One region of the Pseudomonas sp. DW-iso17 genome, then DNA from elsewhere that is predicted to be linked to it. Evidence: predicted binding sites of a transcription regulator. Region 1 holds the regulator's gene; the other holds the start of a gene.

Region 1 (14,822 bases):
CTGATCGCCGCCGTGGATGCGCCGATCCAACTGTGGGAAAGCCACAAGAAACTGCTGATGACCAAGCAGGAAGTGCGCGACGAGCACAAGGACCAGGAAGGCCGCCCCGAGGTCAAGCAACGCATCCGCCAACTGCAGCGGGAAATGTCCCAGCGCAAGATGATGGCCGCGGTGCCCGACGCCGATGTGATCATCACCAACCCGACCCACTACGCCGTGGCCCTCAAGTACGACCCGGAGAAGGGCGGCGCGCCGATGCTGCTGGCCAAGGGCAGTGACTTCACCGCGTTGAAAATCCGCGAAATCGCCGTGGCCAACGACATTCTGTTGCTGGAATCGCCGGCGTTGGCGCGCTCGATTTTTTATTCCACCGACCTCGACCAAGAAATCCCGGCCGGCTTGTACCTGGCCGTTGCACAGGTACTGGCCTACGTTTACCAAATCCGCCAATACCGCGCCGGCAAGGGCAAGCGGCCTGATCCGCTCAAGGATTTGCCGATTCCGCCGGATTTGCGTCGGGATTCCTGAGGCTCAATGCGCCGCGGCTGTGGTAAACCGTAGTTATTTAAGTCGCTCGGGAGTATCGCTTTGGGGTGCTTCGACTTTCGATAATTGCAGCACGTACACCTGCTCTACAAGTGTAGGGTCTGGTTTACCGCCACGGGTTCCAAATAGCTCTTGCCGGCCATCCACTACCAAAAAATTGTGGCCTGGAGCGCTGGCAACCCCGATTTCACCCGGAGTTTCCAGCTCCTTCAACTTCGCGTTACTATCGCGGCCGGGTTTAATGTGATCCTTTAACCCAAGGAGTTCATACCCTTCCCAGGGAGAAGCTCCATCGTTAAGGCTTTTCACGCCATTAGCGTAGCTCTGTCCAACACGATCATAGCTATTTACCAGTTGTGCTCGCTTGGCAGCCACTGCGAACATAAAGTTAGCGTCGGTGAGCATCACCGGATCATCGCCTTTATACCCTGAATTGCGGGCTGCCAACTGTAACTCGCCTTTTGACAGGTACAGTTTGAAACCGTCGCGCATGGTCACGAAATAACCCTGAGCGACTTCCTTTACCGCTTCAAAGACATCCTTTTGACCAAACAGCGCCATCCCTGCCTTGATCCAGGAAGTAATTACACAGTTATCTTCATAACCTTGGCTGAAACCACTATAGATATTTTCTGGCTTTTTTCCGGGTTCAGACCCACCAGGATGATAGTGATAGAAGCTGTCCGCCTTCATCAGGGGCTTGTCACTGATGACCTCGCCCGCGGGGTAAAGGCTCATGTCGACGTTTTGGGAATTGCTGCCACCATCACCTGGAATCCCGCGCGGGTCAGATGTCCAGCCTCCTCTTACCAAATTAAGATCGTCCTGCAGGCGTTTGAATCGTTCAGGTGACAGGGCTGATTCAAAACGCTGTAGATAGGCTTTCAGATCTTTTTGCGGCATCACCTTGAGTTTTTCGATCAACTTATCGAACGCTGCGGGTGAATCCACTTCATTGCCTAAAATCTCGAATAGCGTTTTTTTCAGATCTGGTACCAGTTTAGTTTCGCCCGTCGACGGGGCTGGCGCCCAAACGTACTCAGCTTTAGGGGGCCCTGATTCAACCGTTTCAGCCTCTGAGGAGGCAAAGCGAAAAAAGGTGTTTAATGCGTTTAAATTTAAGTCCATGGTTTCGCCGCTATTTTTTAATCGCTTATCCACCCTAGGGAAGGGTGATTTTAAAGAGCTGATCGCTCAGCGAGTTGAGTGACAAAAAATGTCGTACCGGTTCCACAAAATCTTTATCCCTAGGCCCGATAGCGTTTTCGCAGGCGTCGAAGTACCTATCATGATGACTTCATCAGGATTCAAACCCGGTCTTACCTGTCAACTTTGACAGTAGCCATTACGCCGCCTTCACTGTTTGATACAGCGATGAGGCGCGCAGCCATGCGCGGCTCGGGAGGCGGTGATGGATAGGGGTACGGTCAGGTGGTTCGATGCGGTCAAAGGCATCGGCTTTATTGTGCGGGATCGCGATGGCAACGAGGTTGCCGTCCAATCGATGAATGTCACATGTGCTGAAATCCCGCAAGCGCCTGCCAAGCAGCGCAAACCGCGCAAACGCAAAAAATCAGCGGATGCATGATCCGCAACGTTGCCATGCCTATCACCCATTGAAAGCCCGCGTCTACCTGTCAACTCTGACAGTAGCCAACGGGCGCTGCCCGCTGTTTTATTACCCACCATGCACTGCGCGTATGTAGTAACGAGATGCAGGGAGAGCGGTTGTGAAGGTGGCTACGGGTACGGTCAGGTATTACGTCTGGCTCAGAGGCGATTGGTTGATCAAGCCCGATGGCGGGGGAGAGGATGTGTTTATCAATGGCAGAGACTGGCGTTGCACCGCGCTGTGGTTTGGCAAGCGCATGGAGTTCCAAATGGTCCATCGACCCGAGGGTATTTATGCGTTGCCTATCAAACGGTGCAACCCAGGTGAACCGGGTCTCAAGTGAAGTGTAGGGAGAATGGCAATGGCAACTGGCACGGTGAAGTGGTTTAACGCGGAGAAGGGATTTGGTTTTATTACCCAAGATGATGAAGGGCCCGATGTGTTTGCCCATTACTCGGCAATTGCGACGGCTGGGTACAAAAGCCTGGAGGAGAATCAAAAAGTAGAGTTTGACATCACACAAGGTCCAAAAGGCCCACAGGCTTACAATATACGGCCAGTTTAAAAACTGAATCACAGGTGGGAGCTGGCTTGCCTGCGATGGCTGACTCACAGCCAATATCCCAGTGGCTGACACACCGCAATCGCAGGCAAGCCAGCTCCCACCCTTGCCCGTATTATCCGCTGCTTGCTTTGCCCGCCATTGTGGCGCCAACGTGCAGGCGATCAGCCAGTAACTGCGCGAGTTCGATCAACTGCGCAACGCCGAGCAATTCCTCTCGTTTCGAACCTTCCAGGTCAAAGGCCAAGTCGCAGCTCAGCGCATTGGCCGAAGCAAGTGTTTCACTGAGGTTGACCAGCAGGTCTTCGCTGCTGATGCCGTCGGCTACGGTAAACAGCCGGGTGGGGGAATTTGAGGCGTGTTTGATCACTGTGAAGCTCCTTTTAGAAAGGGAGAGGGTGCTTTTGCTCCTAGGTAATCCGGGCCGCGACGCCCGTCCGCTGCGTTTGCAGCGGTGTACGGAGACTAGAGAGCGAGTTTCCTAGGGGCAACCCCAAATCCTTATCGGAAATTTCCTCGATATCCAAGGTGCACACAAATCCAAATGTGGGAGCTGGCTGGCCTGCGATAGCTGATTTACAGCCAATATCTCAGTGGCTGACACACCGCAATCGCAGGCAAGCCAGCTCCCACACTTGAATCGGCTAGCACTCGAGAATCATCCCAAAACCAAAGTTGGAAGGCTTCTTGCAACCCCGCCTCCAAGTCGCCCTCCAGCGTCAAAACTTTGCTTCAAGGACCCGAGGAATACCGGTGGTAGATCGCTCTCAAATGCTCAACACGGCCCGTGGCACCCTGACTGACCTGTCGCGGGGCAATCTGGGTGTGCCGTTGTTGTTGCTGGTGATGCTGGCAATGATGATGTTGCCGATGCCGCCCTTCCTGCTCGACGTGTTCTTTACCTTCAACATTGCCCTGTCTGTCGTGGTCTTGCTGGTGTGCGTGTACGCCTTGCGGCCGCTGGATTTCGCGGTGTTCCCGACGATTCTGCTGGTGGCGACCCTGCTACGTCTGGCATTGAACGTCGCCTCCACGCGGGTGGTGATGCTCCACGGCCAGGACGGCCATGCCGCTGCCGGTAAGGTGATCCAGGCCTTCGGTGAGGTGGTGATCGGCGGTAACTACGTGGTCGGTATCGTGGTGTTCGCGATCCTGATGATCATCAACTTTGTGGTGGTGACCAAGGGCGCCGGGCGGATTTCCGAGGTGAGCGCGCGGTTTACCCTCGACGCCATGCCCGGCAAGCAGATGGCCATCGACGCCGACCTCAACGCCGGCTTGATCGACCAGAACCAAGCCAAGTCGCGCCGGGCCGAAGTTGCTCAGGAAGCCGAGTTCTACGGCTCCATGGACGGCGCCAGCAAATTTGTGCGCGGTGACGCCATCGCTGGCCTGTTGATTCTGTTTATCAACCTGATCGGCGGCATGGCGGTCGGTATCTTCCAGCACGGCATGACCTTCGGCGATGCCGGCAAGGTGTACGCCTTGCTGACCATTGGTGACGGTTTAGTGGCGCAATTGCCATCACTGTTGTTATCCACAGCGGCGGCCATCATGGTTACCCGTGCTTCGGGCTCCGAAGACATGGGCAAGCAGATCAGCCGGCAGATGTTCGCTTCGCCCAAGGCCCTGGCCGTGGCGGCGGGCATTATGGCGATCATGGGTATCGTGCCGGGCATGCCGCACTTCTCGTTCCTGAGCATGGCGGCCCTGGCGGGTGGCGCGGCGTACCTGTTCTGGAAGAAGCAGAACCAGGTCAAGGTCCAGGCCGAGCAGGAGATTGCCCGTCAACAGGATCTGCTGCCATCCCCGGCCCGTGCCCAGGAAACCAAGGAACTGGGCTGGGACGACGTCACGCCCATCGACATGATCGGCCTGGAAGTCGGCTACCGCCTGATCCCGCTGGTCGACCGCAACCAGGGTGGGCAACTGCTGGCGCGAATCAAGGGCGTGCGCAAGAAGCTGTCGCAGGACTTGGGCTTCCTGATGCCCACTGTGCATATCCGTGACAACCTCGACCTGGCCCCCAGCGCCTATCGCCTGACCCTGATGGGGGTGATCCTGGCCGAAGCCGAGATCTACCCGGACCGCGAACTGGCGATCAACCCAGGCCAAGTGTTCGGTACGCTCAACGGCATCACCGCCAAAGATCCGGCTTTCGGCCTGGAAGCGGTGTGGATCGAAGTCAGCCAGCGCAGCCAGGCGCAGTCCCTCGGTTACACCGTGGTGGATGCCAGCACCGTGGTCGCCACGCACCTCAACCAGATTCTCTACAAGCACTCCCACGAGCTGATCGGCCACGAGGAAGTCCAGCAATTGATGGGCTTGCTGGCCAAATCGTCGCCAAAACTGGCCGAAGAGCTGGTGCCTGGCGTGCTGTCGTTGTCGCAGTTGCTCAAGGTGTTGCAAGCGCTGTTGGCCGAACAGGTGCCTGTGCGCGACATTCGCAGCATTGCCGAGGCCATCGCCAACAATGCCGCCAAGAGTCAAGATACTGCCGCTCTGGTGGCGGCGGTGCGTGTCGGCGTGTCCCGCGCAATCGTGCAAAGCATTGTAGGGACTGAGTCCGAGCTGTCTGTGATCACCTTGGAGCCCAGGTTGGAACAAATATTGCTCAATAGTATTCAGAAGGCAGGGCAAGGCCAGGAAGAGGGCGTTTTACTGGAGCCAAGCATGGCTGAAAAGCTGCAGCGTTCGTTGATCGACGCCGCACAGCGCCAGGAAATGCAGGGCAACCCGGTGATCCTGCTGGTGGCCGGCCCGGTTCGCGCGATGTTGTCGCGGTTTGGACGCCTGGCTGTACCGAATTTGCACGTGTTGGCTTACCAGGAAATTCCTGACAATAAGCAAGTGACTATCGTCGCGACAGTTGGGCCCAATGGCTGAGGTAGTGGGTTATGCAAGTTAAGCGTTTTTTCGCCGCCGATATGCGTCAGGCCATGAAGTTGGTCCGCGATGAGCTGGGCGCCGATGCCGCGATTATCGGTAACCGTCGGATTGCCGGCGGTGTCGAGCTGACGGCTGCCCTGGATTACACGCCCCAGGCGCTGGCCCCGCGCGTGCCGAACATGGAACTCGAAGACGAGCTGCGCAAGACCGCCTCGCGCATTGTGTCGGCCCAGGCTGAACTGAGCATGCGCGGTGACAGCGATGCCAGCACCAATCGCCAATTATTCGCCGGCCTGCCGCTGACCGCCGCCGAGCCGCTGGTTGAGCCCACCTTTGTCGAACCGCCGCGTCCTGCAGCGCCTGCCCCGGCCGCCGCAGTTGACCAGCGTGTGATCGACTCGATGCGCTTTGAACTCAATGGCCTGCGTGAATTGCTCGAAGTGCAGCTGGGCTCATTGGCCTGGACTCAGTTGCAAGGCAGCAAGCCCCAGCAAGCCAACCTGTGGCGCCGCTTGCAACGCATCGGCTTGTCCGGCCCGTTGTCCCGCGACCTGCTGGCCTTGACCGCCGAAGTCGAAGAACCTCGTCAGGCCTGGCGCATGTTGCTGGCGCATCTGGCGCGCATGATCGCCACGCCGGAAATCGAACCCCTGGAAGAGGGCGGTGTGATCGCCATGGTCGGCCCCGCCGGCATGGGCAAGACCACCACCCTGGCCAAGCTGGCCGCCCGTTATGTGCTTAAGTACGGCGCACAGAATATCGCGTTGGTGAGCATGGACAGCTACCGCATCGGCGCCCAGGAGCAGCTCAAGACCCTGGGCCGCATTCTCAACGTGCCGGTGACCCATGTCGACCCGGGCCAGTCCCTGGCCAATGCCCTCGAGCCGTTGCTGCGCAAGCGCGTGGTGCTGATCGATACCGCCGGCCTGCAAGCCAGTGATCCAGCGCTGCGCATGCAGCTCGAAAGCCTGGCCGGGCGTGGCATCAAGTCGAAAAATTACCTGGTGCTTGCAACCACCAGCCAGAAACAGGTTCTTACCGCTGCCTATCACAGCTACAAGCGTTGCGGCCTGGCCGGCTGCATCCTCACCAAACTCGACGAAACCGCGAGCCTGGGCGAGGTATTGAGCCTGGCCATCAGCCATGAATTACCGGTTGCCTACCTCACCGACGGGCCGCGGATCCCGGATGATCTGCATCTGCCGCGCCGTCATCAGTTGGTCAGCCGTGCCGTGAGTGTGCAAATGCAAGACGAGCCTAGCGAGGAAGCGATGGCCGATATGTTCGCCGACCTTTACCACCACCCGGCTAAACGGGTGGGTTGAGGCAGGATGAACACCGTGAAATGTACCTACATCGATGGTCTGCAAGCGATTCACGCGGCCAAGCCATGTAGCCTGCGTCTAAGCAAGACAAGGTAAAGAAATAAAATGGGCAGCATGCATCCCGTACAGGTGATCGCGGTGACCGGCGGCAAAGGTGGCGTCGGGAAAACTAACGTGTCAGTGAATTTGTCCCTGGCCCTGGCAGAGCTTGGCCGTCGCGTCATGCTGCTGGATGCTGACCTGGGCTTGGCGAACGTGGACGTTCTCCTGGGGCTGACACCCAAACATACCCTGGCCGATGTGATCGAGGGCCGCTGCGAGCTGCGCGATGTGCTGCTCCAGGGCCCTGGTGGCATTCGCATCGTGCCGGCGGCCTCGGGCACCCAGAGCATGGTGCACCTGAGCCCCGCGCAGCATGCCGGGCTGATCCAGGCGTTCAGCGACATCGGCGACAACCTCGACGTGCTGGTGATCGACACCGCCGCCGGGATCGGCGAGTCGGTGGTCAGCTTTGTGCGCGCAGCGCAGGAAGTGCTGTTGGTGGTGTGCGACGAGCCCACCTCGATCACCGATGCCTACGCGCTGATCAAACTGCTTAACCGTGACTACGGCATGAATCGCTTCCGCGTGCTGGCCAACATGGCCCAGAGCCCGCAGGAAGGGCGCAACCTGTTCGCCAAGTTGACCAAGGTCACGGACCGCTTCCTCGATGTGGCTTTACAATACGTCGGCGCAGTTCCCTATGACGAGTGTGTGCGCAAGGCCGTGCAAAAGCAGCGTGCGGTCTATGAAGCGTTCCCTCGTTCGAAATGCGCACTGGCGTTCAAGGCCATTGCCCAGAAGGTCGATACCTGGCCGTTGCCCGCCAACCCGCGGGGGCATCTGGAGTTTTTCGTCGAGCGTTTGGTGCATCAGACGAGCGCAGGACCGGTGCTATGACATCCAGCGGCTACAACCTTTACAAAAAGTCGGCACGTGACAGCCAGGGCGAATTGATCGAGCGCTATGCGCCGTTGGTCAAGCGCATTGCCTATCACCTGTTGGCGCGCCTGCCCGCGAGTGTGCAGGTTGAAGACTTGATCCAGGCCGGCATGATCGGCCTGCTTGAAGTCTCGACCAAATACGACGCCAGCAAGGGTGCCAGTTTCGAAACGTATGCGGGTATCCGTATTCGTGGCGCGATGCTCGACGAGGTGCGTAAAGGCGATTGGGCGCCGCGTTCGGTACACCGCAATACGCGTATGGTCAGTGATGCAATTCGAGCAATTGAAGCAAAAACCGGTCGTGACGCTAAAGATCATGAAGTTGCGGCCGAACTCCAATTGAGTCTCGACGATTATTACGGGATTTTGAACGATACCTTGGGCAGCCGCCTGTTCAGTTTTGACGACCTTTTACAGGACGGCGAACACGAAGGGCTGCACGAGGACGGCGCGAGCGCGCATACGGAGCCGTCACGCGACCTGGAAGATGAACGTTTCCAGGGCGCGTTGGCCGATGCAATCGCCAACTTGCCGGAGCGTGAGCGGCTGGTGCTGGCGCTGTACTACGACGAAGAGCTGAACCTCAAGGAAATCGGTGAGGTCCTGGGGGTCAGCGAATCGCGTGTCAGCCAGTTGCATAGCCAGTGCGCAGCCCGCTTGCGGGGGCGATTGGCCGAGTGGCGCGCGCGCTGACAGGCAGTGTGGGGGCACTGCAGACGCTGCCGTGAGATCGCAAGGTTTCGCGGCTGTGTGCCGTGGTGCCCTGGGCAGTCCTTTTTGTGTAACGCCTGTTGATTGAAATGGCGCGTCCAGGTGCTGGGCGCGTTTAAGACTGCTTGGAGGTCGAATTGGACAAGAACATGAAAATCCTCATCGTTGATGACTTCTCAACGATGCGGCGGATCATTAAAAACCTGTTGCGTGACCTTGGGTTCACCAACACGGTCGAGGCGGATGACGGCCTGACGGCCATTCCGATCCTCAACAGCGGGAGCATCGACTTTCTGGTAACCGACTGGAACATGCCGGGCATGACCGGTATCGACCTGCTGCGCCATGTGCGCGCCGATGAAAAACTGCGCAGCTTGCCTGTGCTGATGGTGACCGCCGAAGCCAAGCGCGAACAGATCATCGAAGCCGCCCAAGCCGGGGTCAACGGTTATGTGGTCAAACCATTCACGGCACTGGCCTTGAAAGAGAAGATCGAGAAAATCTTCGAACGCATCCACGGCTAATGCCATCGCGGGGGAGCTATGGAGCATAACGAAACGTCACAGGGCGACTTTGAGTCGACCCTGAAAAAACATGCTCACCAGTTGGTCGACAGCCTGGAAAAAGGCCAGTTCGCCGATGCGGTGCAGTTGATCCATGAGCTTAACCAGACCCGTGACCGCGGCCTGTACCAGGAAGTGGGCAAGCTCACACGCGAGCTGCACAGCGCAATCGTCAATTTCCAGATTGACCCGCGCATGCCCCAGGCCGAAGAAATTTCCCAGATTACCGACGCCACCGAGCGCCTGTCCTATGTGGTCAGGCTGACTGAGGCGGCGGCCAACCGCACCATGGACCTGGTGGAAAACGCCACGCCCCTGGTCAACGGCATGGCCACCGAAGCCCAGGCCTTGAGCCAGGACTGGGGCCGCTTCATGCGCCGCGAAGTGGGCGCTGAAGAGTTTCGTGAACTGGCGCGTCGCGTCGACGGGTTCCTGTCGCGCAGCGAACAGGAAAACCGCACGGTGGCCAGCAACCTCAACGACATCCTGCTGGCCCAGGATTACCAGGACCTCACCGGCCAGGTAATCAAGCGCGTGACCCAGTTGGTTACCGAAGTGGAAAGCAACTTGCTCAAATTGGTGCTGATGGCCGGCCAGGTCGATCGTTTTGCCGGCATCGAACATGACCGTGAAGCGATCCTCTCTGAAAAAGATCCACAAAAACATCTCGCCAAGGGTGAAGGTCCGCAGATTCATGCCGATAAACGTGAAGACGTTGTGTCAGGTCAGGATGACGTAGATGACCTGTTATCCAGTTTAGGCTTCTAAGGAGCACCCACATGAGCTTCGGCGCCGATGAAGAAATCCTTCAGGATTTCCTTGTAGAGGCCGGCGAAATTCTAGAGCAACTGTCCGAACAACTGGTCGAGCTGGAAAGCCGACCGGATGATGCGAACCTGCTCAATGCAATTTTTCGCGGTTTTCACACTGTAAAAGGGGGCGCCGGCTTCCTCCAGCTCCATGAGCTGGTGGAGTGCTGTCACATCGCCGAGAACGTTTTCGACATCCTGCGCAAGGGTGAGCGTCACGTCGACTCGGAACTGATGGACGTGATTCTCGAAGCACTGGATGCGGTCAACGGCATGTTCAGCCAAGTGCGTGAACGTGCACCGATCACTGCCGCCACGCCGGAACTGCTGGCCGCCCTGGCGCGCCTGGCCGAACCTGCCGATACCGCGGCTGCGCCGGTGGTCGAGGCCGCACCGGAGCCGGTGGCGCAAGCCGAGCCGGACGTGACCGACAGCGAGTTCGAACAACTGCTCAACTCCCTCAGCGCGGTCAAGGCCGAAGCTGAAGTGCCGGTGCAGCCTGCCGCGACGCCGAGCAGTGAAGACATTACGGACGCCGAGTTCGAGTCGTTGCTCGACCAGTTGCACGGCAAAGGCCAGTTCGCGGCGGATGCCGTGGCACCTCCTGCGGCGACGCCAGAAGCACCCGCTGCCAACACCAGCACTGACATTACCGACGACGAATTCGAGGCACTGCTCGACCAACTGCATGGCAAAGGCACCTTTGTGGCCGAAGCCCTGCCCGAGGTTGCAGCGACTGCCGCCGCCGCTGCGCCAGCGGCCAGTACCGCACCGGCCGGTGACGGGTTGATCTCGGATCACGAATTCGAAGCCTTGCTCGACGAGCTGCACGGCAAAGGCAAGTTCAGCGAAGTTGCCCCGGCCGCGGCCGCGCAGGTTGCAGCACCAGCCACTGCGGCACCGGTTGCTGCCAAACCTGCGCCGGCAGCCAAGCCAGCACCTGCCGCCGCCCCGGCCCCTGCGCGTGCAGCGGCCCCAGCGGCAGCGGAAAAACCTGCCAGCGAAGCCGAAACCACCGTGCGTGTGGATACCGCGCGCCTGGACGACATCATGAACATGGTGGGCGAACTGGTGCTGGTGCGTAACCGCCTGGTGCGCCTGGGCCTGAACAGCGGCGACGAAGCCATGCAGAAGGCCGTGTCGAACCTCGACGTGGTCACCGCCGACCTGCAAACCGCGGTGATGAAAACGCGGATGCAGCCGATCAAGAAAGTCTTCGGCCGTTTCCCGCGCCTGGTTCGTGACCTGGCGCGCCAGCTCAAGAAAGAAATCAACCTGGAACTGGTGGGCGAAGAAACCGACCTCGACAAAAACCTCGTCGAGGCTCTGGCTGACCCGCTGGTCCACTTGGTGCGCAACGCGGTCGACCACGGCGTAGAAACTCCGGAAGAACGCGAAGCTGCGGGCAAGTCCCGCAACGGCAAAGTGATTTTGGCGGCGGAGCAAGAGGGCGACCACATCCTGCTGTCGATCACCGATGACGGCAAAGGCATGGACCCGACCATCTTGCGCAATATCGCGGTCAAGCGCGGCGTGATGGACAAGGACGCCGCCGACCGCCTGACCGACACCGAGTGCTACAACCTGATCTTTGCCCCGGGCTTTTCGACCAAAACCGAGATCTCCGACGTGTCCGGGCGTGGCGTGGGCATGGACGTGGTGAAGACCAAGATCAGCCAGCTCAACGGCTCGATCAATATCTACTCGACCAAGGGCCAGGGCTCCAAGATCGTCATCAAGGTGCCGTTGACCCTGGCGATCATGCCGACCCTGATGGTGATGCTGGGCAACCAGGCGTTCGCCTTCCCGCTGGTCAACGTCAACGAGATCTTCCACCTCGACCTGTCGCGCACTAACGTGGTGGACGGCCAGGAAGTGGTGATCGTGCGTGACAAGGCGTTGCCGCTGTTCTACCTCAAGCGTTGGCTGGTGGCCTCGGCCGCCCATGAAGAACAACGCGAAGGTCATGTGGTGATTCTGTCCGTGGGTACCCAGCGCATCGGCTTTGTGGTCGACCAACTGGTGGGCCAGGAAGAAGTGGTGATCAAGCCTTTGGGCAAGATGCTGCAGGGAACCCCAGGCATGTCGGGCGCAACCATTACCGGTGACGGTCGCATCGCACTGATTCTCGATGTTCCGAGCATGCTCAAGCGTTACGCCGCACGGCGTATTTGATTCTGGTGGGGCAGGGCGGTCATGCCCGCCCCGCCTAACGGAGTGTTTATGGCAGTCAAGGTCCTGGTGGTGGACGATTCGGGTTTCTTCCGCCGCCGCGTCTCGGAAATTCTTTCCGCTGATCCAACGATCCAGGTGGTCGGCACGGCCACCAACGGCAAAGAGGCGATCGATCAAGCCATTGCCTTGAAGCCGGACGTGATCACCATGGACTACGAGATGCCGATGATGGATGGCATCACGGCCGTGCGCCACATCATGCAACGCTGCCCTACACCGGTATTGATGTTTTCCTCGCTGACTCACGAAGGCGCGCGGGTGACCCTCGACGCTTTGGATGCCGGCGCGGTGGACTTTTTGCCGAAGAATTTCGAAGACATCTCGCGCAACCCCGACAAGGTCAAGCAGATGCTGTGCGAGAAGGTGCACAGCATTTCCCGCAGTAACCGTCGCAGCCTGTTCAGCACACCTGCGCCAGCCCCTACGCCTGCGCCCGCCGCAGCGGCGCCCAGTTCGTCGTTTGCGCGCCCGGCCCCGGCGCCCGTGGCCCGGCCTGCGGTCGCGCCGGTGCGTGCCGCCGCAGCGCCGAGTGCGCATTCGCCGGCACCCAAGCGCAAGGCTTACAAGCTGGTCGCCATCGGCACCTCCACCGGCGGCCCGGTGGCCTTGCAGCGGGTATTGACCCAACTGCCGGCCAACTTCCCGGCGCCGATTGTGCTGGTGCAGCACATGCCGGCGGCATTCACCAAGGCGTTCGCCGAGCGCTTGGACAAGCTGTGCCGTATCACCGTCAAGGAAGCCGAGGATGGCGACATTCTGCGTCCTGGCCTGGCACTGCTGGCGCCGGGCGGCAAGCAGATGATGGTGGATGGGCGTGGCGCGATCAAAATCCTGCCGGGCGATGAGCGCCTGAACTACAAGCCGTGTGTGGATATCACCTTCGGTTCGGCGGCCAAGTCCTATGGCGACAAAGTTCTGGCGGTGGTGCTCACCGGCATGGGCGCCGATGGCCGTGAAGGTGCGCGCCTGCTCAAGCAGGGCGGCAGCGCCATCTGGGCCCAGGATGAAGCCAGTTGCGTGATCTATGGCATGCCCATGGCCATCGTCAAGGCTGACCTGGCCGATGCGGTCTACAGCCTGGACGACATCGGCAAGCACCTGGTGGAGGCCTGCCTCTGATGGATGTGTTGAGCCTGATCGGCATCACCATGGCGTTTGTCGCCATCATTGGTGGCAACTACCTGGAAGGCGGCCACCTCGGCGCCTTGGCCAACGGCCCGGCAGCGCTGATCGTGATCGGTGGCACCGTGGGCGCGGCGTTGTTGCAGTCGCCCCTGAGCTCATTCAAGCGTGCCATGCAGATTCTGGTGTGGATCATTTTTCCGCCACGGGTCGACCTGGCAGGCGGCATCGACCGCGTGGTCAATTGGAGCCTCACCGCCCGCAAGGAAGGCCTGCTGGGCCTGGAAGGCGTGGCCGATGCCGAGCCTGACAGCTACGCGCGCAAAGGCCTGCAACTGTTGGTCGATGGCGCCGAACCGGAAGCGATCCGCAGCATCCTCGAAGTGGACTTCTACACTCAGGAAAGCCGTGACATCAACGCGGCCAAAGTCTTTGAAAGCATGGGCGGCTACGCGCCGACCATTGGCATCATCGGCGCGGTGATGGGCCTGATCCACGTGATGGGCAACCTGGCCGACCCTTCGCAACTGGGCAGCGGCATTGCCGTGGCGTTTGTCGCGACCATCTACGGCGTGGCCAGTGCCAACCTGGTGTTGCTGCCGGTGGCCAGCAAGCTCAAGTCGATTGCCATGCGCCAGTCGCGTTATCGCGAAATGTTGCTCGAAGGCATCCTGTCGATTGCCGAGGGCGAGAACCCGCGCTCCATCGAATTGAAGCTTCAGGGCTTCATGGATTGATGGGTATGCGCATTGACCTGTGGCCAGTGAGCTTTATGTGGCGAGCGAGCTTGCTCGCGCTGGGCTGCGAAGCAGCCCCAAAACCAGGCACAGCAATTTGTCTGAACAAATGCGTTGCCTGGATGGGGGCCGCTTCGCGCCCCAGCGCGAGCAAGCTCGCTCGCCACAGTAAAGCGGCCAATAGCGGTCAGGGAGGTATTTGCCTGTGAGCCGTCGCCGTCGCGAGCCTGAAGAACACGTCAACCACGAACGCTGGTTGGTGTCCTACGCGGACTTCATCACCTTGCTGTTCGCGTTTTTTGTGGTGATGTACTCGATCTCGTCGATCAACGAAGGCAAGTACAAGATCATTTCCCAGGCGCTGGTGGGCGTGTTCAACGATGCCGAGCGGTCGCTCAAGCCGATCCCTATCGGCGAAGAGCGGCCCAAGACCGTGACCCCGGCCAAGCCCCTGGTCAATGACAGTGATGAAACCGCTGCTGGCATCCAAGGCACCAGCGACCCGCTCAAGAGCATCGCCGACGATATCAGTGCCGCCTTTGGCGACCTGATCAGCTCCAACCAGATGACCGTGCGCGGCAATGAGTTGTGGGTGGAGATCGAGCTGAACTCCAGCCTGTTGTTCGCCAGTGCCGATGCATTGCCCAGTGACCAGGCGTTCACCATCATCGACAAGGTCGCGGCGATCCTCAAACCGTTTGAAAACCCGATCCACGTGGAAGGCTTCA
Region 2 (14,822 bases), on a different contig from region 1:
TGCGAGGAGGCAAAGCCCACCACCCGCGCCACTTGCGGGTCCGGGTAGCTGCCGGCCACTAGCGCACGCCGGGCAGCATTGGCGCGGTTGGCCGAGAGCTCCCAGTTGCCGAAATCACCCTGGCCCGCGTAGGGTTTGGCGTCGGTGTGCCCGCTGATGCTGATCTTGTTGGGCACCGCCTTGATGGTGTCAGCCATGGCCAGCAGGATGTCTTCAAAGTACGGCTTCAAGCGCGCACTGCCCGAGTCGAACATCGGCCGGTTGGCGGCATCGGTAATCTGGATGCGCAGCCCCTCGGGGGTGATCTCGAAGGAAATCTGGTCCTTGAACTTCAGCAACTGTGGGTTTTCTTCAACCTTGTTCTGCAATTCCTGCAGCAACAGTTCCAGTCGCTCCTGTTCGACCTGCTCGGCCATGGATTCGACAGTGTCGCGCTCGATCGGGATTTTTTCCTGAGGCGATTCAGTTTGCACTTCCGGGTTGATGGTGCGCTCGGGCGCCAGTTCCGGCGAGCCGCCCAGGTCAATGACAAACGGCGTACCGCTTTCAGAAAAGCCAATCGGGTCTTTGAAGTAGCCGGCGATGGCGATTTTCTGTTCTGGCGTAGCGGTGGACATCAGCCACAACACCAGGAAGAACGCCATCATCGCCGTGGCAAAGTCGGCGAAGGCGATTTTCCAGGCGCCGCCATGGTGCCCCGCAGCGAAGCGCTTGACGCGCTTGATGATGATCGGCTGGTTGTTTTCCATGGCTTAGCGACCGCGAACCGCTTGTTCCAGCTCGGAGAAACTTGGGCGGTGTTTCGGGTACAACACCTTGCGCCCGAACTCCACAGCCAGCGACGGCGGCATGCCCGAGGCCGATGCCACCAGGCACGCCTTAATCGCTTCGTAGAGGTTGATTTCTTCCTTGGCATCGTGGGCCAGGGAGGTGGCGAGCGGGCCGAAGAAACCATAGGCGGCGAGAATACCGAAGAAGGTCCCCACCAGCGCCGCACCTACGTGCATGCCGATGGCCGCCTGATCGCCTTCGCCCAGGGACGCCATGGTCACCACGATACCCAGTACCGCTGCGACAATACCGAAACCGGGCATGCCGTCGGCGATGCCGGTCACGGCGTGGGAAGGATGCTCCAGCTCTTCCTTGAGGCTGAACAACTCCATGTCGAACAGGCCTTCCAGCTCGTGGGGCGCCATGTTGCCGGAGGACATGATGCGCAGGTAATCACAGATATACGCGGTCATGCGCTCGTCTTTGAGCACGGCCGGGTACTTGGCAAAAATCGGGCTGGCCGCGGCGTCTTCGATATCGCCTTCGATCGCCATCATGCCTTCGCGGCGGCTTTTGTTGAGGATCTCGTAGATCAGCCCCAGCACTTCCAGATAAAACGTGTGGGAGAAGCGCGAGCTGAACATGCCCAGGGACTTCTTGACCACGTGCATGGTCATATAGCCTGGGTTGGCCTGCAAAAATGCGCCGAACGCTGCACCGCCGATAATCAGCACTTCGAAAGGCTGGATCAGTGCGGCGATTTTACCGTGGGAGAGGACGTACCCTCCGAGCACACTTGCGATGACGACAATGATGCCGATAATTTTAGCCATAGGAGAGGGGTACTTGCGCCGTCGGGTTCATGGACATATTGGGTGCAGCAGAAAACTCTTGTTCTACTTATCGGCAAAACTGCGCCAGACTATAGCCCGTTAAGGCGAAAAGCCAATTCGGCCCGTTCCGGGCGTGTTGAACGCAAGTGATGATCGCGCCCCAATCATGGCAATTGAAACGACAACCCCAACAAACCGCCCCAATACCCTCGCCGCTTGGATCAAGTGCCTGGACGACGTGCTGCTGCCCGTGCCCCAGGCCAGCCACGAACGCGTGTGCAAAGCTATTCGCGATAGCCGCAGTTCATTGCGAGATATTGCTGAGTTGATGCAAAACAGTCCGGCCCTGGTGCTGAGTGTGATGCGCGAAGCCAACAGCCAAGCCCACGGCAGCCTGGCCGAACCTGCGGAAAACCTTGAAGTCGCACTTAACCGTCTTGGCCTCAAACGTGCCGAAGAGCTGTTGGCGCGCCTGCCTTCGGTACCCGCCCGGGAAATCCCCGTGGCCTTGCGTCAACTGTTGCTAATCAGCCAGCACGCATCCCAGCAAGCTAACGGTTTGTTCGGCAGTCGCCTGGCGCGGTTGTGGCAGGACATCCACTGGGGCAGCCTGCTGTTTTTGTCGCCACTGTGGCCGATGGCCGTCGCCTACCCCAAGCTTTTGGAAGAGTGGGAGTTGCGGGTGATCCATAAAGGCCAATCGGCACGCCAGGTCGAGCAACAGCTGTTCGGCGTGCGCTTGCTCGACCTGTGCCTGGGCCTGACCGAAGCCTGGCACCTGCCGATCTGGGTTTCACAGGGCTACAAGTTGCTGTTGGCCGAGCAACGCCTGCTGGTCAAGGCGCTGCACATTGCCCGTCAAGACGATGCCCTGCGTCACCAGCAATTGCTCGATGCCGAGCCCAACCTGCGACGCTGGCTGAACCAGCCGGCCAATACCGTGTTGCTGGCCAATGGCTTGGCGATGTCGGCCCAGGAATCCTGGACCTGCCCGCACACAGAGCGCTGGCAATACCTGACGGCGCTGTACCTGCAAACGCCATTGAGCGATGTGCAACAGCAAGCCCACCAGCAAGCGGTGACCAGCGCGCGTACCACCTTGATGCCCGACCTCTGGCACCCGGCGCTATCGCTGATCTGGCCGTGGCATGTGCACAAAGTCCATCGCGGCTTGCTGCCTGCACCACCGCCCACGGCCGAAGCCTTGGCCGTGTGGCGCACGCGCTGCACCGAGTTGCTGGTGGAGCCGAGCCGCTTTGCCAACGCCATGCACCTGACCACTTGCGCCAAGGAAGCCCTGGTCGCCAGTGGCATGCAGCGGGTACTGATATTCATGGCAGATCGCGCCTTGAGTACCTTGCGTGTACACCAGGCCGACGGCCTGCCCAAGGACGCGGCTCACCTGAGCCTGGATGTGGTGAACAGCACATTGCTGCAACGCCTGCTGGAAAAGTCCGCCCAGGTACGCCTGAACCCCGACAACCATGCGCAGTTTTCCGCATTGCTGCCACCGATCCTGCGTCGTCTGTTTATTGGCGAGCATCTGCTACTGCGCTCACTGAGCTGCAACGGCCGTGTGGTCATGCTGATCGTGGCGGACCAGGGCGGCGGGCCGTTCTCGGAAACCACCGTGCAAGCGTTCGGCAAAACCGCCCAATGCATCGAGAAAGCCCTGCACAGCTTTACCAACCGCAGCGCCTGATGCTTGCGCTACAATCACCGGCCTTTATCGCCAACATTTGTGCCCAGGAGACCTCACATGCCTGACTTCTCTGGCTTGCCGCTGGTGATCGAATCCGCCGACCTGTTGGGTCGCCTCGATTCCAAGCACTTGATACTGGTAGACCTCACCAGTGTCGCCCGCTACGCCGAAGGGCATATCCCCGGCGCGCATTTCGTTGACCCCAAGCGCACCCAACTGGGACAGCCACCGGCACCCGGCCTGCTACCAAGCAAGGCCGACCTGGAAAAACTGTTCGGCGAACTGGGCCACACCCCGGACGCCACCTATGTGGTCTACGACGACGAAGGCGGCGGTTGGGCCGGGCGTTTTATCTGGATGCTCGACGTGATCGGCCACCAGAAATATCACTACCTCGACGGTGGCCTGCTGGCTTGGCTGGAGGAAGGGCACCCGCTTTCCACCGATGTGCCCCCAGCAGCCGGCGGCCCGGTCAGCCTTACGCTGCACGACGGCCCTACCGCCACCCGTGAATACCTGCAAAGCCGTCTCGGCGCGGCCGACCTGGGGATCTGGGACGCTCGTGGCCCGCTGGAGTATTCCGGCGAGAAAGTGCTCGCAGCCAAGGGCGGCCACATTCCCGGCGCGGTGAACTTCGAATGGACTGCCGGCATGGACAAGGCGCGCAACCTGCGTATCCGCCGTGACATGCCGCAAATCCTCGAAGACCTCGGGCTGACCAAAGACAAAGAAATCATCACCCACTGCCAGACTCACCACCGCTCTGGCTTCACCTACCTGGTGGCCAAGGCGCTCGGTTATCCGCGAGTCAAAGGTTATGCCGGTTCCTGGGGCGAATGGGGCAATCACCCCGACACCCCCGTTGAGATTTAAGGTTTAAGGACAGTTATGAAAAAGCAGTTGTTTATCCTCAGCCAGTACTTGCTGCCGCACCACTTGCTGTCGCGCCTGGCCGGTTGTATCGCCGAGTGCCGCGTGCGCTGGTTCAAGAACGCCTTCACTGCCTGGTTCGCCAAGCGCTACCAGGTGGACATGTCCCAGGCCCTGGTGGAAGACCTGACCGCCTACGAGCACTTCAACGCCTTCTTCACCCGTGCGTTGAAAGACGGCGCCCGCCCGTTGGATCCAACCCCAGGTGCCGTGTTGAGCCCTGCCGATGGCGCGGTCAGCCAGCTAGGCCCGATCGAACATGGCCGTATCTTCCAGGCCAAGGGCCACAGCTTCAGCGTGCTGGAACTGCTCGGTGGCGATGCCGCAATGGCTGCGCCGTTCATGGGCGGCGAGTTCGCGACAATTTACCTGTCGCCCAAGGACTACCACCGGGTGCACATGCCACTGGCCGGTACCCTGCGCGAGATGGTGTATGTGCCAGGGCGGATTTTCTCGGTCAACCAGACCACCGCCGAAAACGTGCCGGAACTGTTCGCCCGTAACGAGCGCGTTGTCTGCTTGTTCGACACCGAACGCGGCCCGATGGCCGTGGTGTTGGTAGGTGCGATGATCGTTGCGTCGATTGAAACCGTGTGGGCCGGTTTGGTAACGCCGCCGAAACGCGAGCTGAAAACCTTCCGCTACGACGAAGCGGCCCGCGCGCCGATTCATCTGGACAAGGGTGCGGAACTGGGTCGTTTCAAACTGGGCTCCACTGCCATCGTGCTGTTCGGGCCGGACCAGGTGAAGTGGGCTGAAGAACTGGCAGCGGGTACGCCGGTGCAGATGGGCCAGGGTATCGCCGCCGCTAAAGCCTGATATTGCAGTTGATCGTTCCCACGCTCCGCGTGGGAATGCAGCCCGAGGCGCTCTGCGCCCAAAGCGTGACGCAGAGCGTCACTGGAGGCGTTCCCACGCAGAGCGTGGGAACGATCAGTGACAGTGAGATCGGCTTATAGCTGACCGTCGCGGTCACGCAAGCCCAGCAGATACAGCACGCCATCCAGCCCCAGTGTCGAAATCGCCTGCTTGGCCGATTGCTTGACCAACGGTTTGGCACGGAACGCTACGCCCAACCCGGCAATCGCCAGCATCGGCAAGTCATTGGCGCCGTCGCCGACCGCAATGGTCTGCTCCAGGCGCAAGCCTTCCTTATGGGCCAATTCCTTGAGCAGGTCGGCCTTGCGCTGGGCGTCGACAATCGGCTCCACCGCGACGCCAGTCACTTTGCCATCCACCACTTCCAGCTCGTTGGCGAATACATAGTCAATGCCCAGCTTGGCCTGCAACTGCTTGGCGAAGTACGTGAAGCCGCCGGACAGGATGGCGGTCTTGTAGCCCAGTCGCTTGAGTTCGGCGAACAGGGTTTCGGCGCCTTCAGTCAGGCGCAGCGACGCGCCGATCGAATCCAGCACACCCACATCCAGGCCTTTGAGCAGCGCCAGACGCTCCTTGAAGCTGGCACGAAAATCCAGCTCGCCGGCCATCGCGCGCTCGGTAATCTCAGAAACTTGCTCGCCCACACCGGCCGCCTTGGCCAGCTCATCGATGACTTCGGCTTCGATCAAGGTGGAGTCCATGTCGAACACCGCCAAGCGGCGGTTGCGACGGAACAGGGAGTCTTCTTGGAAGGCGATATCGACATTCAGTTCCTGGGCCACGCTCAGGAAGTCGGCGCGCAGCGCTTGCGCGTCAGCCGGTTCACCGCGCACGGAGAACTCGATGCAGCCCTTGCCTTTGTCAGCCGGGGTGTCCAATGGCATGCGACCCGACAGACGGTCAATATGGTCGATATTCAATCCGTATTGCGCGGTGATCGAACTGACGCGCTGCAGCTGCTCAGCCGTTACCTTGCGGGTCAACAGGGTGACGATATGGCGTTTTTTACCCTGGCCTTCGACCCAGTGCTGGTAGTCAGCTTCGGACACCGGGGTGAAACGTACCTGTTGATCGAGCTTATACGCCGTAAACAGGATGTCCTTGAGTACCGAGGAGGCCTGCTCGGTGCTGGGGATCTCCACCAGGATGCCGAACGACAAGGTGTCGTGGATCACTGCCTGGCCGATGTCGAGAATGTTCACACCACCCTGGACCAGGACGCCGGTAATGGCTGCGGTGAGACCCGGTCGGTCTTCACCCGTGATGTTGATCAGGACAATTTCGCGCAAAGCGCACCCCCAGGCTGGAAAAAAACCGCATTCTACCCACTTTCAGTGACCATCGGGCACAGGCAGCGCTTTGCCGGCCAGGGGCCTGTCGCTATACTGCGCGTCAACTTCACGGACCAAGAGCCGAGCGCAAGTGAACCGGCCCACGCCAGTAAAAACCGATAACTTCTTCCTGCTGATCTTCCGGGCACTGCGCCATCGCCGTGTACCGATTGCATTGCGCATCGCCAGCCATAACGTGATCCTGGTCGCTCTGGCCCTGGTGATCTACGCCTGCGTGATGGGTTTGCAGTTCAAGCAGGCCATGCACGAGCAAGCTGACGCCCTGGGCGCGAGCCTGACAACCCAGACTGCCACTTCGGCGACTGAGTTGCTGGTGTCCAACGACATCCTCAGCCTCAACGTATTGCTCAACAACCTGACCAAGAACCCGCTGGTGGCCCACGCCGCCATCTATAGCGTGGACAACCGGATCATGGCCGAGGCCGGGCAGCGCCCGAAAAACGGCCTGCTCGGTGAGGCCGAGGGCCTGTATCAGAGCAATATCACGTTCCAGGACGTGAAGGCCGGCCAACTGCGTATCAGCCTTGATATGCAACAGTTCCAGCAGCCGATGACCATCAGCCTGCAAAGCATGGGCATCCTGAGCGCGATCCTGCTGGCCTTGGCCCTGGCCTTGAGTCTGCGCCTTGGTCGGCATATCTCCACGCCGTTGATGCAACTGCGCATCTGGCTGCGGGATATCGACGAACACACCCCGGCCACCGATCGCCAGGACGAAATCGGCGACCTCGCGCGCCAGCTCCACACCAGCTTTGCCCCGGAGCCGAAAGCGCCTGAAGTCGAACCTGAGCCTGAGTACGACGACACCGAGGACTACAACGACGTGCCTGAGTTTGAAGTGCGCGACCTGCGCGACCCAGGCTTCGACGAAAGCGCCCCGGTGGCCGGCCTCAAGCCTGCGCCGCGCCATGTGATCAAGGCCGAGGAAGACGAGCTGGACGACGAAGACCCGTTCGCCGACCTGCGCGACACCTCGGCAGCCGCCCCAGTCGCTGCGCCCAAACCGGTTGCGGTCAAGAACGCCGAGCCACAGCACAGTGCTGTACTCGCCGTGCAACTGGGTGCCCAGGAGCAACTGCGCCGCCTGCCCCGCGCCCGCCTGACCGAACTGCTCGAACGCTACCGTGACTGCCTCGACCAGGCCGCTTCGCTCTACCAGAGCGAACTGCACACCCTGAACGATGGCAGCACGCTGATGCTGTTCCACAGCGAAGACAGCGGCGAGGACTACCTGACCAATGCCATCTGCTGCGGCGAGCTGTTGCGCGCCCTGGGCCATGCCCTGCAGATCGAAGTAGCCGACAGCGGCATTACCCTGCAACTGCAGCTGGGTCTAACCGTGGGTGACGACCTGTTTGGCATCAGCCAGATCGACCTGCTGCTGACCGAAATCGCCCAGGATGCCCTGGCCTTGTCCCAGCACAGCCGTAACCTGCTGCTGGTGGAGCGCAAGATCAGTGAGGACACGCTGATCCGCCAACGCGCACGTATCCGCCCGATTGCCAGCCCTGAAGGGGCCAGTTGTGTGGAGCGGTTGATGGAGCCGTATCCGTCGATGCTGGAGCGTCAGTTGGCGCGGATGCATGAGACCCGTAAGCCCTGAGGCATAGCGTTATACCTACTGTGGAGCTGGGCTTATGTGGGAGCGGGCTTGCTCGCGAAGGCGGCGTGTCAGTCAGCTGATGCGCCCCTGACACACCTGATTCTCGAGCAAGCCCGCTCACACACAAGCCCCCCCCCATTTGGGTTGTGGTGCAGCTTAAATCGCAGCCCAACAAAAAGGCCCGCTTATTCAGCGGGCCTTTTGTTTGTGCGCCATTCAGATCAGAATCTGAACACTTCCAAGTCCGTACGAATCGGCGTGGCCATCGGCATCTTCGGTTTTTCCGGGGCCGCAGGCTTGGCCTGGGCGGGGGCCTGCTTACGCGGTTGCGCTTCGGCAATCGGCGGCTGGTTGGCCAATGGTTTGAGCGCCACCGACAACTGCTGTGCCAAGTGCTGCAACAGCACACCCTGGGCCTGGACCTGGGACGCAGTGGTGCCGGCGTGCTCTTCCTGCAGATGCACAATGCGGTTGTCCCGCACCTGCCCGCGACGGTCGATCAGGCGCCACTGTGCATCCAGGATCGCCGGTTGCGACTTGCCGGAATCCAGCCGCGTAATGGTCAGCAACACCTGTACATCCGGGGTGAACCCGGAGGGTCCCGGTGCCAGGACCACACGCTGGCTGTCCAGCTGGCCGGCGACCTGACGCAACATCAACTGGTTGATATCCGACGACAGGCTACCGGCCCAACGACCATCTGTGGAACCTTGCAGGCTGCCGTCGTTCTGACGTTGAAGCAGGGTTTCGCGTTGCAGGTAATCGGCAACCACTACCGGCCCCAGCAATACGGCCATGCCAGCGGTTTGGGCAGGCTGAGCCGGACTTCCGCTGTCCAGCTGGTACAGCGACACCGGTTGATGTGTGCTGCAACCCGCCAACCCCAAAAGGCCAGCGAGCATCAAAAATAGAGGAAGGCGTGGAGCAGTCATCATCCCATCCAAGTGGCTGCCACAAGGCGAACCACAATGTAATACTAAAAATAACCTGAACACGCTCGGCCACGCCGGCGCTGGAAAGGCCATATCATCCGTGAATATGCGCCATGACTCCAGCGCGAAAGCATCGATCTACGCGTTAAATCGTAGATCGAGGCCTCTAGTACCGCTTAAACCGGCGTTTCGACCAGCAAGGCATCCACTCGCTGGAAGCCTCGTGGCAGTTTGTTACCTCGCCGGCCACGCTCACCCTTGTAGTGTTCAAGGTCGTCAGGGCGCAATGACAACGTGCGCTTGCCGGCCTGGAGCACCAGGGTAGAACCTTCCGGGACCACGGCGATGTCAGTCACATACTCCTCGCGACTGGCCACCCGGTCACCGGGAATCCCGATGATCTTGTTGCCTTTACCCTTGCCCAGCTGCGGCAAGTCGCTGATCTTGAACACCAGCAAGCGCCCTTCGGTGGTCACCGACGCCAGCCAGTTACTCTCCCGATCCTCCACCGGCCTTGGCAGGATCACCTTGGCATTGTTCGGCAGGCTCAACAGCGCCTTGCCCGCCTTGTTCTTGGCCTGCAGGTCTTCACCCTTGACCACGAAACCGTAACCGGCGTCGGAGGCGATGACATACAGCGAATCATCGTCCGGCAACAGCACGCACTCGAAATTCGCCCCCGGTGGCGGCGTGAGGCGCCCGGTCAACGGCTCGCCCTGCCCCCGTGCAGACGGCAGGGTGTGGGCCGGCACCGAATAACTGCGCCCGGTCGAGTCGATAAACACCGCGAATTGATTGGAACGCCCGGCGGCAGCGGTCTTGAAGCCATCACCGGCTTTGTACGAAAGGCCGGTGGCGTCAATATCATGCCCTTTGGCGGAGCGAACCCAACCCTTTTCCGACAGAACGACGGTAATTTTCTCGTTGGGCAACAGCTCGGTTTCGGTCAGCGCCTTGGCTTCAGCGCGCTCGACGATAGGCGAGCGACGGTCATCGCCATAGGTTTCGGCGTCTTTGATCAGTTCGCTGCGCACCAGCTTCTTGAGCTTGGCTTCGCTGCCCAGCAGGGCTTGCAGCTTGGCTTGTTCCTTGAGCAGGGCATCCTGCTCGTCGCGCAGCTTCATTTCTTCCAGGCGAGCCAACTGGCGCAAGCGGGTGTCGAGGATGTAGTCCGCCTGGATTTCGCTCAGCTCGAAACGCGCGATCAGCTCGGCCTTCGGATGCTCGGCGGTACGGATGATATGGATCACTTCATCCAGGTTGAGGTAGGCGATCAGCAAGCCGTCCAACAGGTGCAAGCGGCGCTCGACCTTGTCGAGGCGAAATTGCAGGCGGCGACGCACGGTCTGCACGCGGAATTCCAGCCATTCCACCAGCAGATTGCGCAGGTTCTTCAACTGGGGCTTGCCGTCCAGGCCGATGATATTGACGTTGACCCGGTAGCTGGACTCCAGGTCGGTGCTGGCAAACAAGTGCTGCATCAGCACTTCATGATCCACCCGGCTGTTGGTCGGGATGATCACGATGCGGCATGGGTTCTCATGGTCGGACTCGTCACGCAGGTCGGCCACTTGTGGCAATTTCGACGGCTTGGCCTGCATCAACGCGGCGATCTGCTCCAGCACCTTGGCACCCGATACCTGGTGCGGCAGCGCGGTCACAATAATGTCGCCGTCCTCGATGTGGTACACCGCGCGCATACGCACCGAGCCCTTGCCCGTTTCGTACATCTTCAGCAGGTCCGCGCGCGGCGTGATGATTTCTGCTTCGGTCGGGTAATCCGGGCCCTGGATATGCTCGCAGAGCTGCTCGACCGTAGCTTTGGGCTCATCCAGCAAGCGCACGCAGGCAGTGGCGACTTCGCGCAGGTTGTGCGGCGGCACATCGGTGGCCATGCCGACCGCAATACCGGTGGTGCCGTTGAGCAGGATATTCGGCAAACGCGCCGGCAACACCAGGGGTTCGTCGAGGGTGCCGTCAAAGTTCGGCCCCCAGTCGGCAGTGCCCTGGCCCAGCTCGCTGAGCAGCACTTCGGAATAACGCGACAGCCGCGCCTCGGTGTAACGCATGGCGGCGAAGGATTTGGGGTCATCCGGTGCACCCCAGTTACCCTGCCCGTCCACCAGGGTATAGCGGTAGCTGAACGGCTGGGCCATCAGCACCATGGCTTCATAGCACGCCGAATCACCGTGGGGGTGGAATTTACCCAGCACGTCACCGACGGTACGCGCCGATTTCTTGTGCTTGGAATCGGCGTCCAGGCCCAACTCACTCATGGCGTAGATGATGCGCCGTTGCACGGGCTTCAGGCCGTCGCCGATATGCGGCAAGGCACGGTCCATGATCACGTACATGGAGTAGTTGAGGTAGGCATTTTCGGTGAATTCAGCCAGCGACCGGCGTTCTACGCCATCTAAGCTGTCTGCGAGGATGTCACTCATGCGGGCCTCATCATGGGGTAAGGCGCAGCGGAACTGCCGCTGCGCTGATTCAATTCAAAAAAATCTCGACTCATGGCTGGGCACTCCAGCCACCATCCGGAGCGGCAAAACGATAGACCATCGGACGCTTTTCACCATCGGCACGCGGGCCGAAATTGTTGTCGATCCCGACCCAGGCACCGTCGGCATCCACCAACAGGGCTTCAGCCAGGCCATACGACTGTGGGTAACGTCGCTGCGGCGTCAGGGCTTCGTCGGCAAACGACCAGCACAGCTCAACCTTGGCCGTGAGCGGGTCGCGCCGGCAGATCTGAAACGCATTGCGCTCCAGGGTAAACAGCTTGCCGTTGAACAGCGACAGGTCAGCAAAGTCCTTGGACACGGCCTTGGCGTTGGGGAACTGCGCCGGTTGCACTTCCTGGCCGGCCTCGCTCAACAATACACAACGGCCATCGCAATCCCATACGCTCTGCCCACGCTTGATCGAGACCAGGCCACGGCGTTCGCGCTCGGCAGCCAGCCAGATCTGATTGCCTTCAGGGTTTACCGCCAGGCCTTCGAACAAGGCATTAAAGTGCAGCAACATGCCACTGGCCCTGGCTTCACGCACCATGCCCGGCGCGATTTTCAACCACTCGGGTGCGCCCGTTGCGGGTACCTGCAACACCGCGGCATGGGCTTCGCTGACAATGTAGCGGTTGCCTGCGGCATCACAACTGATGCCTTCAAAGTCCAGGTCACCACCACGTATGAACGAAGCGGCCTTGGTGCGCGAACGCAAGCCCCAAGGCAGGCCGGACTCGGGCACGGGCGGCACGTCGATCGTCAGCGCTTGCGCGCTCCAGGTCGGCGCACGGGTATCCAGGCGGTAGATCTGGTCGTCATCGCGGTCCGAAACCGTCCACAGCTCGTTGCCACACAACGCCAGGCCCGACAGGTTCCCACCGCGCATGCCGTCAACCGGGTGTTCCGAGACCAGTTTGAGCTCTGCCACGCTGGCTGCGGCCACCTGGGTGACCGCCAGCCCGCTCAACATCAGGATCGCCAGGGCGACGCCTGTGCGCATCAGCCCAGTACCTCGGCCAGGTTGCCTTTGGATTCAAGCCAGGTCTTGCGGTCGCCGGCGCGTTTCTTCGCCAGCAGCATGTCCATCATTTCCGAGGTGGCGGCGAAGTCTTCCAGGGTCAACTGCACCAGGCGCCGGGTGTTCGGGTCCATGGTGGTTTCGCGCAGTTGCGGCGGGTTCATTTCACCCAGGCCCTTGAATCGCGTGACCTGTGGCTTGCCGCGTTTCTTCTCGGCCACCAGGCGGTCAAGGATGCCATCGCGCTCGGCTTCGTCCAGGGCGTAGAAAATTTCCTTGCCCAGGTCGATGCGGTACAGCGGCGGCATGGCGACGTAGACGTGACCGGCATCCACCAACGGGCGGAAATGCTGGACGAACAACGCGCACAGCAAGGTAGCAATGTGCAGGCCGTCAGAGTCGGCGTCGGCGAGGATGCAGATCTTGCCGTAGCGCAACTGGCTCATGTCTGCCGCGCCCGGATCGACGCCGATGGCGACCGCGATGTTATGCACTTCCTGGCTGGCCAGCACTTCGCTGCCATCGACTTCCCAGGTGTTGAGGATCTTGCCGCGCAACGGCAGGATCGCCTGGAACTCCTTGTCCCGCGCTTGCTTGGCGGAACCGCCGGCGGAGTCACCTTCCACCAGGAACAGCTCGGAACGCATCGGGTCTTGCCCGGCGCAATCGGCCAGTTTGCCCGGCAGTGCCGGGCCCTGGGTGATGCGCTTGCGCTCGACCTTTTTGCTCGCCTTCAAGCGCCGGCCGGCGTTGTTGATCGCCAGCTCCGCCAGGGCCAGGCCCAGTTCCGGATGCTCGTTGAGCCACAGGCTGAAGGCGTCCTTGACCACGCCAGAGACAAACGCCGCTGCCTCGCGGGACGACAGGCGCTCCTTGGTCTGCCCGGAAAATTGCGGTTCCTGCATCTTCATCGACAGCACGAACGCGATGCGCTCCCACACGTCTTCCGGCGCCAGTTTGACGCCGCGCGGCAACAGGCTGCGGTATTCGCAGAACTCACGCATGGCATCCAGCAAGCCTTGGCGCAAACCGTTGACGTGGGTGCCGCCCTGGGCCGTGGGGATCAGGTTGACGTAGCTTTCCTGCACGCTGTCGCCACCTTCGGGCAACCACAGCAGCGCCCAGTCCACCGCTTCTTTATTACCCGACAGGCTGCCGCAGAACGGCTCGTTTGGCAGGCGTTCGAAGTCGCTGACCGAGTCTTCCAGGTAAGAGCGCAGGCCGTCTTCGTAGTGCCACTCGACCTTCTCGCCGGTACCTTTGTCTTCAAAGCTGACCAGCAGCCCCGGGCACAACACAGCCTTGGCCTTGAGCACGTGCTTGAGGCGGCTGATGGAGAATTTGGGCGAATCGAAATACTTGGGGTCCGGCGCAAAGTACACGCTGGTGCCGGTGTTGCGCTTGCCCACGGTGCCGATCACTTCCAGGTCGGTGGCTTTGTAGCCATCGGCGAAAGTCATCTGGTACTCGTTGCCATCGCGCTTGACCTTGACCCGCACCAGGGTCGACAGCGCGTTGACCACGGAAATACCCACGCCGTGCAAACCGCCGGAGAACTGGTAGTTCTTGTTGGAGAACTTGCCGCCGGCATGCAGCTTGGTAAGGATCAGCTCGACGCCCGGCACACCCTCTTCGGGGTGAATGTCCACCGGCATGCCACGACCGTCGTCGGACACTTCCAGGGAATGGTCGGCGTGAAGGATGACTTGCACCGACTTGGCGTGCCCGGCCAAGGCTTCGTCGACGCTGTTGTCGATGACTTCCTGGGCAAGGTGGTTCGGCCGACTGGTGTCGGTGTACATGCCGGGGCGTTTGCGCACCGGGTCGAGGCCCGAGAGGACTTCGATGGCGTCGGCGTTATAAGAGCTAGCGCTGGGAGTGGCCATGGGGTCTCGTCGTGAGTCGTTCGATTAAAAAGTGACCTGCGATTTTCTACAGTGACGAAAAATCGAAGGATTGAAACTGATCTGCGCCAATGCCGGCAAAGCACAACAGTGCCGGCAATTGCTGGGCGAACCCCTGGTAACCATGGTCGCCACCGGCCTGGATGCGCAAGGCGCAGGCCCGGTAATACTGTTGGGCCAGGCGATAATCCAGGGTTTCGTCCCCGGTCTGCAACCACACCTGATAACGCGCGGCATCCTGGGGCGCCGGTACTTCCAGCTCGGCCAAGGCCGTGACGTGGTCCTGTGTCAACTCCCAGGTCTCATCGGTGTAGAGGTTCTTCTGGGTGCCCAGGTAACCGTCGAACATCCGATGGGGACTGACCGCCGGGTTGACCAGCAACGCCTTGAG

Evidence for each region. The regulator FliA, encoded in region 1, starts transcription of late flagellar genes. The targets are predictions, from matches to a motif close to CTAAAGTTTNNNNNNNNNNNGCCGNTAA.
Region 2: a site for FliA is predicted at 1,672-1,699, ahead of motA (flagellar motor stator protein MotA). Genes of this name have one in related genera too.

The regions. Positions count from the first base shown of each region.
Region 1 is NZ_JBZXEA010000041.1:20,855-35,676, reverse strand. It holds gene flhB (flagellar biosynthesis protein FlhB) at 1-528, shown strand, start outside; gene AC4PS6_RS21085 (hypothetical protein) at 562-1,674, opposite strand; gene AC4PS6_RS21080 (cold-shock protein) at 1,958-2,134, shown strand; gene AC4PS6_RS21075 (cold-shock protein) at 2,520-2,723, shown strand; gene AC4PS6_RS21070 (DUF6124 family protein) at 2,836-3,090, opposite strand; gene flhA (flagellar biosynthesis protein FlhA) at 3,492-5,606, shown strand; gene flhF (flagellar biosynthesis GTPase FlhF) at 5,618-6,934, shown strand; gene fleN (flagellar synthesis regulator FleN) at 7,040-7,873, shown strand; gene fliA (RNA polymerase sigma factor FliA) at 7,870-8,610, shown strand; gene AC4PS6_RS21045 (chemotaxis response regulator CheY) at 8,778-9,152, shown strand; gene AC4PS6_RS21040 (protein phosphatase CheZ) at 9,171-9,959, shown strand; gene AC4PS6_RS21035 (chemotaxis protein CheA) at 9,971-12,175, shown strand; gene AC4PS6_RS21030 (protein-glutamate methylesterase/protein-glutamine glutaminase) at 12,224-13,354, shown strand; gene AC4PS6_RS21025 (flagellar motor protein) at 13,354-14,094, shown strand; gene motD (flagellar motor protein MotD) at 14,300-14,822, shown strand, end outside.
Region 2 is NZ_JBZXEA010000021.1:145,001-159,822, forward strand. It holds gene motB (flagellar motor protein MotB) at 1-749, opposite strand, end outside; gene motA (flagellar motor stator protein MotA) at 753-1,604, opposite strand; gene AC4PS6_RS15115 (HDOD domain-containing protein) at 1,771-3,306, shown strand; gene AC4PS6_RS15120 (rhodanese-like domain-containing protein) at 3,364-4,179, shown strand; gene asd (archaetidylserine decarboxylase) at 4,195-5,055, shown strand; gene serB (phosphoserine phosphatase SerB) at 5,190-6,404, opposite strand; gene AC4PS6_RS15135 (histidine kinase) at 6,538-8,070, shown strand; gene AC4PS6_RS15140 (PqiC family protein) at 8,292-9,005, opposite strand; gene parC (DNA topoisomerase IV subunit A) at 9,179-11,443, opposite strand; gene AC4PS6_RS15150 (esterase-like activity of phytase family protein) at 11,514-12,509, opposite strand; gene parE (DNA topoisomerase IV subunit B) at 12,509-14,413, opposite strand; gene AC4PS6_RS15160 (YqiA/YcfP family alpha/beta fold hydrolase) at 14,460-14,822, opposite strand, start outside.